4 regions of the Providencia zhijiangensis genome follow, and region 1 is predicted to be linked to each of the others. Evidence: predicted binding sites of a transcription regulator. Region 1 holds the regulator's gene; each other region holds the start of a gene.
What was found. The regulator CRP, encoded in region 1, controls carbon source genes, mostly activating them, when cyclic AMP is high. The targets are predictions, from matches to a motif close to ATGTGANNNNNNTCACAT.
Positions count from the first base shown of each region.

Region 1 (3,217 bases):
AGCATTGATGTTTTAGTTTGGTATATTTCCCCATTAAATTGATATGTTCTCACGGTTGGTTTTACTTTTATATTTCTTCTAGGTAATACTTTATCATTTTTATTATGCGTGGCATGGTTCGAGTTATTATCTTTCAGTTTAGTGGAGCCTGTTTCTATTTTTTTCTGTGCTTTTGTGTTTTCTGATAAATATCCAGAGTCACTAGAATTATTTGAATAATGGCTTGATGAGTTAGAATTTAAGCTTTCATTGCTAGAATATAGCTGATTTTCTATCTTGTTCAGTGAATCCATATTTTCTAAGTGCCGATTTATTGACTTCATGTCAGTCTCATCGACAAGTAATTTATCGAGCTGACGAGTTGATGGAATTGCTAAGCTAACAAGACGGTCGGTGATTCTTTTTTGTAAACTATCTTGAATATGATTGGTATCATCATTCCACTCTAATTCCTCATTGAACTCAAATTCGGTATCACTGCTCTTTGCTTTATTCTCATCTTTTATTTTCGAAATAGAAGCTTTCTGTATCATACTTGATTCAGCTTCTTTTCTTATTCTCTCTTCACCTGCTTTTATTTCATTCTCTTTGTCTGTCTCTATTTTTTTTAGCTGTTCAGCTAATTTAGCTTGTGATGATTTTAGAGTGCTAAGGTTGTTCTCAATCTTCTGAGTCGATGCAGTGTTCTGATAAGTGATTACTTCACTTGATCTTGTTTTTTCATGTTTTATTGGGATCTCAATTCCCTTTTTAAAAGTAACACAAAATTTTTCATTCTTATTTTTATTAAATATACTTTTTAAATAACGAATACCTTTTTCATGAGTCGATTTTATTTCTAAAATCAAATTTGAGAATCGGTTTGATGAACGTTTTAAATTAAATTCTTTAAAAACGTTAGTTTCTGTAGCACTTGTTTTATCAATTAGCATTAGTTCAGTATCCTGTTTTTCATTAATAATTGGCTCATTTTTTATTGAGACGGAATGGTTGAAAATACGTGGGGATTTAAGAATTAAAAAATGGCCATTAGCTTCAATAGCCTCATGGTATTTATAGGGAAGTGTTATTTTCTCTACTGGAGGCGAGTATTTAATTAGATTAATTTCTTTTTGTTCACTTGGCTCAAAATGACAAGTCAATACGGCGAAATGCTTTTTTTGATAATGTAAATTAGATAGGTGATTATTATCGGGTATGCATGAACCAATATTAATGGCTTTTTTTATTTGATTAGATAATGATGAAGTGGTTATGGTTTTATTATCATTGATATTAATGATACTTTCGCTTCTTGGATTGATATTTTTAATCATCGTGTTGTCAACTCTTAATAATGGTTTAGTTACCACTATATTAGTTTGACAATTAACTATAATTATATAAAGAAACGATACTCATCAATGAGAGTATATAGATGAGAGGGGGAAATAAAGGATCCTAAGTAAGAAAAATAGCTTTGTACGTAAAGTATAAAGCTATTTCAATATCGAAGCCTCACCAAGAAGGGTGAGGCTGAAAGGTGAATCAGCGAGTGCCGTAAACAACAATCGTTTTGCCGTGTGCGGAGATTAAGTTTTGATCTTCCAGCATCTTTAAAATACGACCGACAGTTTCGCGAGAACAACCTACGATTTGACCGATTTCCTGACGAGTAATTTTGATTTGCATACCGTCTGGGTGAGTCATTGCATCAGGTTGTTTAGCTAAATTCAATAATGTTTGAGCAATACGACCAGTAACATCTAAGAATGCAAGGTTACCCACTTTTTCGGACGTGGTTTGCAAACGACTTGCCATTTGCGCGGAAAGGCGCATCAGGATATCTGGATTGACTTGAATCAGCTGACGGAATTTTTTGTAAGAAATTTCCGCGACTTCGCAAGCAACTTTCGCGCGAACCCACGCAGTACGTTCTTGCCCTTCTTCAAATAACCCAAGTTCGCCAATGAAATCTCCCTGATTTAAATAAGAGAGAATCATTTCCTTGCCTTCTTCATCTTTGATTAAAACAGCCACTGAGCCTTTAACAATGTAGTAAAGGGTTTCTGCTTTTTCACCCTGATGGATCAGAGTGCTCTTGGATGGATACTTATGAATATGGCAGTGTGACAAAAACCATTCAAGAGTAGGGTCTGTTTGTGGCTTGCCGAGAACCATTAGCGTTATCCTCTGTATGTTATTGCAACCTTTCGAAAAGTAGGGAAAGGCTGACTTTAAAGTGTCAAGCTTAGCATATTAAGTCACATTGATGCCTATTATTAATATCGCCCTAGGCCAATGCAAATTAATATCAATTGTATAATATAATCAATTAAATCGTTGAGTATTGATCTTAATCCTATCAACTAACCATTGTTTGTATCATATCCAATGTAGAAAGTCTCCCCTGTATCGCTTCAGCCTAATAATGCTGATATAACATTGTCTAGATATATGGAACAATGTGACGATAAATATCACTATTTTCGAGAGGAATAAAAATGGAAGCACGCGTAAAGTGGGTTGAAGGGCTCTCTTTTTTAGGTGAGTCGGCATCGGGTCATCAAGTTATGATGGATGGCAATGCTGGAGATAAAGCACCGAGTCCGATGGAAATGGTTCTAATGGCAGCAGGCGGATGCAGTGCGATTGATGTGGTTTCTATTCTGCAAAAAGGTCGTCAGGATATTGTTGATTGTGAAGTAAAATTAACTTCGCAGCGTCGTGAAGAAGCTCCGCGCTATTTTACGGACATCAACCTGCACTTTATTGTGACGGGACGTGAATTAACGGACAAAGTGGTGGAGCGTGCGGTTCAACTTTCTGCAGAAAAATATTGTTCCGTTGCTATCATGTTAGAGAAAACGGTTAACGTGACTCATAGCTTCGAAATTAAAACGCTGTAATTGTTTTCTTGCTATTAAGATGCTTATCGATAATTAAGATAAGCATCTTGTTATTTATCTCTTTAATGAGAATCTCAAACTACCCATTTCGCTGTTTCATTAATTTTTCCACTAATGGCATCATAATAAGTTCCATCGCGAGTCCTAATTTCCCACCGGGTACCACAATGGTATTCATCGCTGAAATAAACGAGCCATTTAACATGGATAATAAATAAGGGAAATCGATCTGCTCTAATCCTCTAAAGCGAATAACGATAAAACTTTCGTCCTGTGAAGGTATTGCTTTGGCAGAGAAAGGGTTAGAGGTGTCAACGGTAGGAACTCGT
Region 1 is NZ_CP135990.1:305,144-308,360, forward strand. Features, by position in the region: gene QS795_RS01380 (hypothetical protein) at 1-1,316, opposite strand, end outside; gene crp (cAMP-activated global transcriptional regulator CRP) at 1,528-2,160, opposite strand; gene QS795_RS01390 (OsmC family protein) at 2,484-2,888, shown strand; gene QS795_RS01395 (phosphoribulokinase) at 2,968-3,217, opposite strand, start outside.

Region 2 (3,217 bases), 1.6 Mb from region 1:
GATCTGCGTTTTTGCGTCATTCCAATATAACGGATTACGCTTGATAATAATTCGCTCGTTGACCGTCCACTCATCCAAAACATAAGCGCCATTACCCACAAAGGAACCCGGTTGAGTCCACTTATCACCATATTTTTCAATGGCTTTACGGTTAACAGGTTTCATTGAAGTATGGGAAAGCATATCGATAAAATACGGGACGGGATGGCTTAGGGTGACTTGCAAATGTTTGTCATCAAGGGCTTTGACACCCAACGATTCTTTGGGTTTTTGACCTTTTAAAATAGCGTCTGCATTTTCAATATAAGCATTTTGTAAATAACTGGAATAAGGCGAACCGGTTTTAGGATCCGCCAAACGCTGCCAACTATATACAAAATCCTCTGCGACAACGGGGGTGCCATCGCTCCACTTGGCATCATCTCGCAAGGTAAATGTCCATGTGGTGTAGTTCTCATTCTGCCAACTCGTTGCCATACCGGGCACGGCCACACCATTAATATCGTCGTAAACCAGCCCTTCCAATAAATTTAAAATAATATTGCCTTCCGGTACCCCTTCGACTTTATGAGGGTCGAGTGAAGTGACTTCTGAACCGTTATTGACCACTATTTTATTTATGGAAGTTTTATTTGATGAGGATTTATCGGGGATTGATGAGGCTTGAGCTGAAATTGCTAATGAGAAAATGAGACAGGAAAGTAAACTGTGCTTAGTAGTGAGTTTCATCGTTGCGCCTTCTCCATTTCATAGTTACGGTTTTACAGTTAACGTTTCAACGTATGTTGAACGACGTTTAGCACGCCTCCACATTGTTGACTTACTGCTGCTCTAGTCACTGTTTCCTAAGCTGTTTTCTAATTTAACCGCCAAAAGCTTTCCTTAAAGGTGCAATTTTGCTCAGAAAGCTTATAAAAAATTACATTTAGTTAACATTTAAAGTTAAAGAATCTATTTAAAAGGGGTAACACACTTTCTCAACTTTTAAATACTCAAATAAAAACAATTAGATAATAAAAAACCTTAAATCACTCTTAAAATCTTTATCAACAATTATCCAAACATATCATTAACAATCTCTGATGAGAATAGTGAATAAATTTACGCAGCTCACATTTCCTTACTTTTTATGCCTAATTTTGCAAAAAGTGCGACACATAATCACATTTCAAATTTATCGCGTAGAGGAATTATTTTGGTTGTAAAGGACAGCTTGGTTGCACAGAACACGCCAAAATAATTGAGTGAGTATTTTGAACTCGAAAGGAATAATGGAATGACGGGAAAAGCGGATGAGAATAGCCGTCTCGTAAGACGGCTAAATAATGCTCAAACTATAAAAGCCCTGGAAATATGGCTTTAACACCGGTTACAGCGATTTCGATGCCTAATGACATAAGTAGCAGACCCATGATACGGGTGACAACGTTGATGCCCGTTTGCCCTAAGTAACGAACCAGTAAAGATGCAGAACGGAACAACAGCCAACAGCAAAAAGCGAACAAAATACTGGTTAACGCTAAACCAATAAAGTTCTGCCAGCCAGTCCAACGTGATGACCAGACAATGCACGAACTGATTGCCCCGGGACCCGCCATTAACGGAAGCGCTAATGGCACCACCCCAATACTATCTCGCACTGCAGTTTCTGTTTTTTCTTGTTTGTTCTGTTTGTCCTCACCAATTTTACCGCTGATCATCGATAACGCGATGGTGACAATCAGAATTCCCCCTGCAATACGGAATGAGTCAATTGAAATACCAAACAGCTGTAATATCGAGTCCCCCACCAACAGTGATGTGCAGAGAATAATTGCGACTGATGAGTTGGCTATCGTATTAGTTCTATTGCGGCTCGCAACGGTTTGATAGTTTGTCATACTAATAAACACAGGCAAGATACCAACCGGGTTTACTAACGCAAATAGACCAATAAAAAATTTAATATAGCCTGATAAATCAAGTAATGTTGCGCTCACCCATTAATACCCTCATAAAATTCTTAAACAAGAAACGCTTACCTGAACTAATTTTATCACTGAAATCGTTAAAATCCTTAGTTAAAGAACAATTTTGTGCATCTTAATAGAATTATTTATTGCAGCTTATCTTAATGACTAAAAAAGGATGATTTATTCACCTCTTTTTAGCGATAAATTAATCATTTTTTTGCAAATCAAGGAATCCCGTAAAAACGGCATGCTGAATGGAGTCAGCTTGCATATTTTGTGATTTAGATCACTTTATTAAATTCCCTTTTTGTTAATCTAGTCTCAACTGATAAACGCAGTGATCAATCAGTTAATTTTTACTTTTTGAGCTATTTATCTGAGATTTATAAGCCAATTAGCATGGGTGAAAAGCATTATTATTAAGTTTATCTATACTGTTGTTTTAGGTACTTATTTAGAATGGCCACTTTGGACGCTCTAGCCACAACAGCTTTTTTTAGATGCTTTGCTCATTGGCTTAAAAATTTTAACTTTATCAGGAGTAATCTATATGTCCGTAACAAACGTTACTGAACTCAATGAACTTGTTGCTCGTGTCAAAAAAGCTCAACGTGAATTTGCCAGCTTCTCTCAAGAGAAAGTGGATCGTATTTTCCGCGCCGCTGCTCTTGCTGCTGCTGATGCACGAATTCCATTAGCAAAACTCGCGGTTGAAGAGTCAGGCATGGGAATTGTTGAAGATAAAGTGATTAAAAACCACTTCGCTTCTGAGTATATTTACAACGCATATAAAGATGAAAAAACCTGTGGTGTTCTATCTGAAGACCCAACATTTGGTACCATCACCATTGCTGAGCCGATTGGTATTATCTGCGGTATCGTTCCAACTACTAACCCAACCTCTACCGCAATTTTTAAATCATTAATTAGTTTAAAAACCCGTAACGCAATTATTTTCTCTCCACATCCTCGCGCTAAAATTGCGACCAACCGTGCTGCTGAGATTGTATTGAATGCGGCCATTGAAGCTGGCGCACCAAAAGATATTATTGGCTGGATTGATTCCCCTTCTGTTGAGCTGTCCAATGCTCTGATGCACCACCCTGACATTAACCTGATCTTAGCGACAGGTGGCCCAGGCATGGTGAAAGCAGCTTACAGTTCCGGTAAACCTGCGATTGGTGTTGGTGCGGGTAACACGCCAGTTGTTATCGATGAAACTGCAGACATCAAACGTGCCGTTGCCTCTATCTTAATGTCAAAAA
Region 2 is NZ_CP135990.1:1,944,793-1,948,009, forward strand. Features, by position in the region: gene QS795_RS08880 (ABC transporter substrate-binding protein) at 1-729, opposite strand, end outside; gene QS795_RS08885 (YchE family NAAT transporter) at 1,335-1,979, opposite strand; gene adhE (bifunctional acetaldehyde-CoA/alcohol dehydrogenase) at 2,503-3,217, shown strand, end outside.
Region 2: QS795_RS08885 (YchE family NAAT transporter) is a predicted target of CRP. The motif match lies at 2,227-2,244, and genes of this name have one in related genera.

Region 3 (3,217 bases), 200 kb from region 1:
GCGATTTTTGGGGATACTATCCCAACACCAGAAGCGTTGTTGTTGGCTAAAAATGCCGATGTCATGGTGCACGAAACTACGTTAGAAGTGGCGCTAGAAGCGAAAGCTAATGAGCACGGGCACTCTTCAACTCGCCAAGCGGCGCAGCTTGCCAAGCAAGCGGGGGTAAAACGGTTTATCGCGACGCATCTCAGCGGGCGCTATGGCGCAGAGGATATTCCTCGTTTATTGGCGGAGTGCCAAGCCGAATTTCTTGAAACGCAGATAGCGGAAGATTATTTGACGGTTAAAATTTAGTGAGAAAACAAATCGACACGATTTCAAACGTGTCGATTTTGTTCGAATGAATAGTATCAGGTTAGTAAATCACTTTCACAAACCCATTGCGGCAGTAAGCTTCGTATTCATCACTTAGCTGTCGGTTTGTCACAATCACATCAAACTGAGACAATTCGCCCATATTGGCGGTCGCCACTTCATCAAACAGGTTATAAGGCGCTAATAAAATCTTGCGAATCGATTTTTCCATGCCTTTCTTTTTCATCGGTAAATCATCGAGATTATAGCAAGTCACCCCATAGGCGCTGTGAACCCCAGTGGCAGACATAAAGGCTTTTTTGGGATTGATGGAATCGAGTAAAGAGGGCAGCGTAGGGCTGTAAAACGAATCACTTTTGGGGCGATATTCCCCACCACACAGCAGCGCTGTGGCATTTTTTTTCTGGCTCAAGGCGAGAAAAACGTTATGGGAATAACAAATGCCAGTAAAGCTGATTTCTTCAGGGATCAACGCTATCAAGGTGGCCATTTCGATGCCATTGTCGAAAAAGATTACATCATCTTCACTGACCATACTGGCGGCTAAATTAGGGATATACAGCTCTTCAGTTTGATCGGGTGTGAAAACATCGGCATGGGGTTCGTGCGGAGCTAAAGCAGTAGGTTGAGTGACAGAAACAATATAGCCACCAAGCAGTGACATGGGGATAGGGCCTTCGGTGTCCGCATTGAGATCTCGGCGAATGGTCATTTCAGAGACTTCAAGTATTCTCGCGGCTTCTTTAAGATGAATGCGTCCTGAACGTTTAATACATTCACTTAATCGGCGAAGGCGTTCTTTTTGTTTAGTTTCTATCACCCTGCAATCCTTTTTATAATGGCGCGGACGAACCGCGCCCCGTTGTTTAGTAGTCACTTGGAGTGGTATTTTCTCCAGTCACAATAGCGACACTCGCGCTTGCACCAACGCGGTTAGCACCCGCTTCAATCATCTTAATTGCGGTTTCACGCGTACGTACGCCACCGGATGCTTTGACGCCAATTTCATTACCAACCACTTTACGCATTAATGCCACATGATGCTCAGTGGCACCCATTGTACTGAATCCTGTTGAAGTTTTCACAAATCCAACGTTAATTGTGCGGCAAATTTCACAAACCTGTGTAATTTCTTCATCAGTTAACAGGCAAGTTTCGAGGATCACCTTCAGTGTTGCTTTACCACAGGCCGCAAAAACGGCTTCGATATCTTGACGAACGAAGTCTAAATCACCGCTTTTCAGCATACCTACGTTGATGACCATATCCACTTCATCGGCACCACGGCGAACAGCTTCAGCGGCTTCAAACGCTTTAGCCTCTGTTAAACATGCGCCTAATGGGAAACCAACAACACAGCACACCATCACATCGCTATCTTTTAAGCATTCACTTGCCAATGGGACATAACCAGTGTTAACACACACTGAAGCAAAGTGATGTTGAGCCGCTTCTGCACATAACGTTTTGATATCGTTAACTGTTGCGTTGGCAGCCAATAAAGTGTGATCAATATATTTCGCTAAATCTTGCATTTAAACCTTCCTATATGAAGTTTTTCAGAATAGATGTGGAATAGGTAACAAAGAATGAGGAAATGTGGCAGATATAACACTTGATCATTCGTTATTCGAGATCCTAATCACAAATGATATTTTTGCAACATGATAATGTTAGGATTATATCATTATGTGATTTATTTAACACGAGGGACATTATGGATATAGCAGTTATCGGTTCAAACATGGTCGATTTGATCACCTACATTGATCAAATGCCTAAAGAAGGGGAAACCCTCGAAGCCCCAGCCTTCAAAATCGGTTGTGGCGGTAAAGGGGCAAACCAAGCTGTTGCCGCAGCAAAATTAAACTCCAAAGTCATTATGCTCACTAAAGTAGGCGACGATATTTTCGCGGATAACACCATTCGTAATCTTGAGTCTTATGGCATCAATACCCGCTATGTGGAAAAGGTACCGTGTACCTCCAGTGGTGTTGCGCCGATTTTTGTGAATCAAAACTCATCGAACAGCATTTTGATTGTCAAAGGGGCGAATAAGTTTTTATCCCCTGAAGATATCGACCGCGCCGCGGAAGATCTGAAAAAGTGCAAATTGATCGTATTGCAGCTGGAAGTGCAGCTGGAAACGGTTTACCACGCGATTGCCTTTGGTAATAAGCACAACATTCCTGTGTTACTTAATCCAGCGCCAGCACAACGCGCACTGGATTTAGATTACGCATGCCGCTGTGATTTCTTTGTACCGAATGAAACTGAGTTAGAAATTCTGACCAATATGCCAGTAGATACCATGGATAACGTGCGTCGTGCTGCACAATCCCTGTTAGACAAAGGCCTGAAAAACCTGATTGTGACTTTAGGTGATAAAGGTGCGTTATGGATGACTCGTGAAAGCGAACTGTTCATTCCTGCTATCAAAGTGAACGCGATTGATACCAGCGGGGCTGGCGATGCGTTTATTGGTTGCTTCTCTCATTACTATGTTCACACCGGCAATATTGAAGAGGCGATGAAAAAAGCCGTTCTATTTTCAGCCTTTAGCGTTACCGGAAAAGGCACACAATCTTCTTACCCAAGCATCGAGCAGTTCAGTGAGTTTGTACAGTTGAATAATTAGTATTAACCATCTTTCAAGCGCCAGAAGCATTACCTGTACCCACAATATTTGCTCTGAATTTGAATGATGTTGAGCATGACCGGTTGAAATGAAGGTTGCCATTAGAGCAAAAAAGCCCGTTTAACCGGTTAAAAATATTATAAAAACTATTAAGGGTTAATATGAACATCAAAAATATAACTCAGTTACCTGATGGGTACCTGAATAAGACACCTATATTCCAATTTATCCTACTTTCCTGCTTATTCCCGCTTTGGGGAT
Region 3 is NZ_CP135990.1:508,593-511,809, forward strand. Features, by position in the region: gene rnz (ribonuclease Z) at 1-297, shown strand, start outside; gene QS795_RS02220 (DeoR family transcriptional regulator) at 359-1,138, opposite strand; gene deoC (deoxyribose-phosphate aldolase) at 1,185-1,853, opposite strand; gene rbsK (ribokinase) at 2,036-2,956, shown strand; gene fucP (L-fucose:H+ symporter permease) at 3,118-3,217, shown strand, end outside.
Region 3: deoC (deoxyribose-phosphate aldolase) is a predicted target of CRP. The motif match lies at 2,008-2,025, and genes of this name have one in related genera.

Region 4 (3,217 bases), 1.7 Mb from region 1:
TTATCGATAGAAATCGTACGAAATATTCTTCAGCAACCGGTTAAAGCGCTAATCTTGCGCTCTTACGGTGTAGGAAATGCCCCTCAGCAACCGGAACTTCTGCGTATTCTTCGTGAAGCAACTTCTCGCGGCATTATTGTCGTCAACCTTACCCAATGTATTTCTGGGCGGGTAAATATGGAAGGTTACGCCACCGGACACGCATTAGCAGAATCTGGAGTGATCAGTGGTTTTGATATGACTTTTGAAGCCGCATTGAGTAAATTACATTACTTACTAAGCCAAGATTATACCTCTGAGCTTATTCGAGAATTAATGCAAAATAATCTACGTGGTGAATTAAGCTACGCCGATGAATAAGCCATAACCTACTGAGAAGAATGATGAAATCAGCATTACTGTTAGTCGACTTACAAAATGATTTTTGTACTGGTGGTGCTCTCGCTGTAAAACAAAGCGAACAGGTTATTGAAACCGCAAACCACGTTATTAAGCAATGCCAAAAACAGGGTATCACGGTGATCGCCAGCCAAGATTGGCATCCAGAAAACCATCTCAGTTTTGCCGTCAATTCTAACCAGCCTGTTGGCACCCTTGGCGAACTGAATGGATTGCCACAGGTTTGGTGGCCGGTTCACTGTGTACAAGGCTCCCATGGTGCTGATTTCCATCCAGAGCTTCATCGCCAAGCTATTCAAAAGGTATTTACTAAAGGTGAAAATCCGCAGGTAGATAGCTACAGTGCCTTTTTTGATAATGACCGAGTCAGTCAAACTGAACTTCATGTGTGGCTTCAGCAGCAACAAATCAGCCATTTAATGATTATGGGCATTGCGACCGACTATTGTGTGAAGTTTACTGTACTGGACGCGCTGAGACTCGGCTACCGTGTCGATGTGCTAACGGATGGGTGTCGCGGCGTTAATTTAGCCCCTGAAGATAGCCTGAAAGCTTTAGCGGAAATGCAGAGTGCTGGGGCTAAGTTAGTAGCATTGCCACTCTAGCGTTCCATCACCCTACTAATGGGTTTCAAATTTTGGCCCTGCTAATTTGCAGGGCTAACTATCTTATTCGTCGTTTTCTTGCGGTTTCAATGTCGCAAGCCTATCCCCTTGAAAAAGCGCTTTCAATTCTTGCTTACTCTTCATGGTAATTTGGCCGTCTGTACCGACCGTCATATGCTCCGCATCATGGTTATGGCGAGATTGCCATAACATCACCATCTGCAAGGTATTTTCTTTTTGTTCTGGCGTTAATGCCACGCCATCCGGCCATTTACCTAACTCCACTGCCGTCACTAAACGCTGGTAAATTTCTGGGGTCATGACAGACAGCAATTGGTCTATTTGTTGTGCATCCATTTCTACGCTCACGTTACGCCTCATCACATCAAGTTAGTGGCAATCAAGATAATTATTTTTTATGGTTTTATGAATATATGACATTTTGAATAATCAGCCGAGTCGTTATTGCTGAACATATTTTCATACTTCAGCAAGCTTCAGCACGCTACCCTACGGTCTTTTCACCCGTTTGGTCATCTGTAAAACTTAGTGATGCTGAATTTATGCAGTAACGCTGTCCGGTTGGTTGTGGACCATCAGGAAATACATGTCCAAGATGCGCATTGCAATTACTACAGCGCACTTCTATACGGTGCATTCCATGAGAGAAATCTTCGATAAATTTTATCAAACTTTCATCAATTGGTTGAAAGAAACTCGGCCATCCGCAGCCCGCATCAAATTTGGTCTCAGAAAGGAATAAAGGGGTTCCACAACAGAGACATTCATACACGCCATCTTTACGGTTATGCAATAATTGGCCACTAAATGGGGGCTCTGTGCCAGCCTCTTGTGTAACATACAGCTGGACTTGGTTAAGCTTTGATAAATCAACAGCTTGCTTATCTTTATTCGACATCGATTACCTACTCTTTTTCAAAAAGATGCGTATTAAAGCGATTTCGCACCCATTTCAAGCAACAAAAACTTAACAACGCTCAGTGGAAAACTATTCTAGACTATTAAGGTTAGAACTTTACGGTTTGATTTGTGATGAGCCTCACATATATCACTGATGGATGGTTTCATTATGCTGAACAATCCCGATAATACGTGCGGCTGTATTTGCTGCTGAAGTGACTGACAAATATGCAGATAGTGGTATCAGAATTGATTTTTTTCAATAATTGACACGATTCCGCTTGACGGCTGGCAAGGTTTTGGTAACTTTAAGTACATCTTAATTCACGAAATAAAATAGCTGGTGGAAATACTATGACTATCAAAGTAGGTATTAATGGTTTTGGTCGTATCGGCCGTATCGTTTTCCGTGCTGCACAAGAGCGTTCTGACATCGAAATCGTTGCTATCAACGACCTGCTCGATGCAGAGTACATGGCATACATGTTGAAATACGACTCAACTCACGGTCGTTTCAACGGTACTGTTGAAGTTAAAGATGGTCACTTAGTTGTTAACGGTAAAAAAATCCGTGTTACAGCAGAGAAAGATCCTGCAAACCTGAAATGGAACGAAGTCGGTGTTGATGTTGTTGCTGAAGCAACTGGTATCTTCCTGACTGACGAGACTGCTCGTAAACACATCCAAGCAGGCGCGAAGAAAGTTGTGTTAACTGGTCCTTCTAAAGATGACACTCCAATGTTCGTTATGGGCGTTAACCACAAAGCTTACGCAGGTCAAGAAATCGTTTCTAACGCATCTTGCACAACTAACTGCTTAGCTCCACTGGCTAAAGTTATCAACGACAAATTTGGTATCGTTGAAGGTCTGATGACCACTGTTCACGCAACCACAGCAACACAAAAAACTGTTGATGGTCCATCTCACAAAGACTGGCGTGGTGGTCGTGGTGCTTCTCAAAACATCATCCCATCTTCAACTGGTGCTGCTAAAGCTGTAGGTAAAGTTATTCCTGAGCTGAACGGTAAACTGACTGGTATGTCTTTCCGTGTTCCAACTCCTAACGTTTCTGTTGTTGACCTGACTGCACGTCTGGCAAAACCAGCAACTTACGCACAAATCTGTGACGCTATCAAAGAAGCAGCAGAAGGCGAGCTGAAAGGCGTTCTGGGTTACACTGAAGACGACGTTGTATCTACCGATTTCAACGGCGAAAAACTGACTTCAGTATTCGATGCTAAAGCAGGTATCGCTCTGAACGACAACTTTGTGAAACTGGTTTCTTGGTATGA
Region 4 is NZ_CP135990.1:1,965,631-1,968,847, forward strand. Features, by position in the region: gene ansA (asparaginase) at 1-360, shown strand, start outside; gene pncA (bifunctional nicotinamidase/pyrazinamidase) at 384-1,004, shown strand; gene QS795_RS08975 (YeaC family protein) at 1,068-1,361, opposite strand; gene msrB (peptide-methionine (R)-S-oxide reductase MsrB) at 1,510-1,923, opposite strand; gene gapA (glyceraldehyde-3-phosphate dehydrogenase) at 2,280-3,217, shown strand, end outside.
Region 4: msrB (peptide-methionine (R)-S-oxide reductase MsrB) is a predicted target of CRP. The motif match lies at 2,053-2,070, and genes of this name have one in related genera.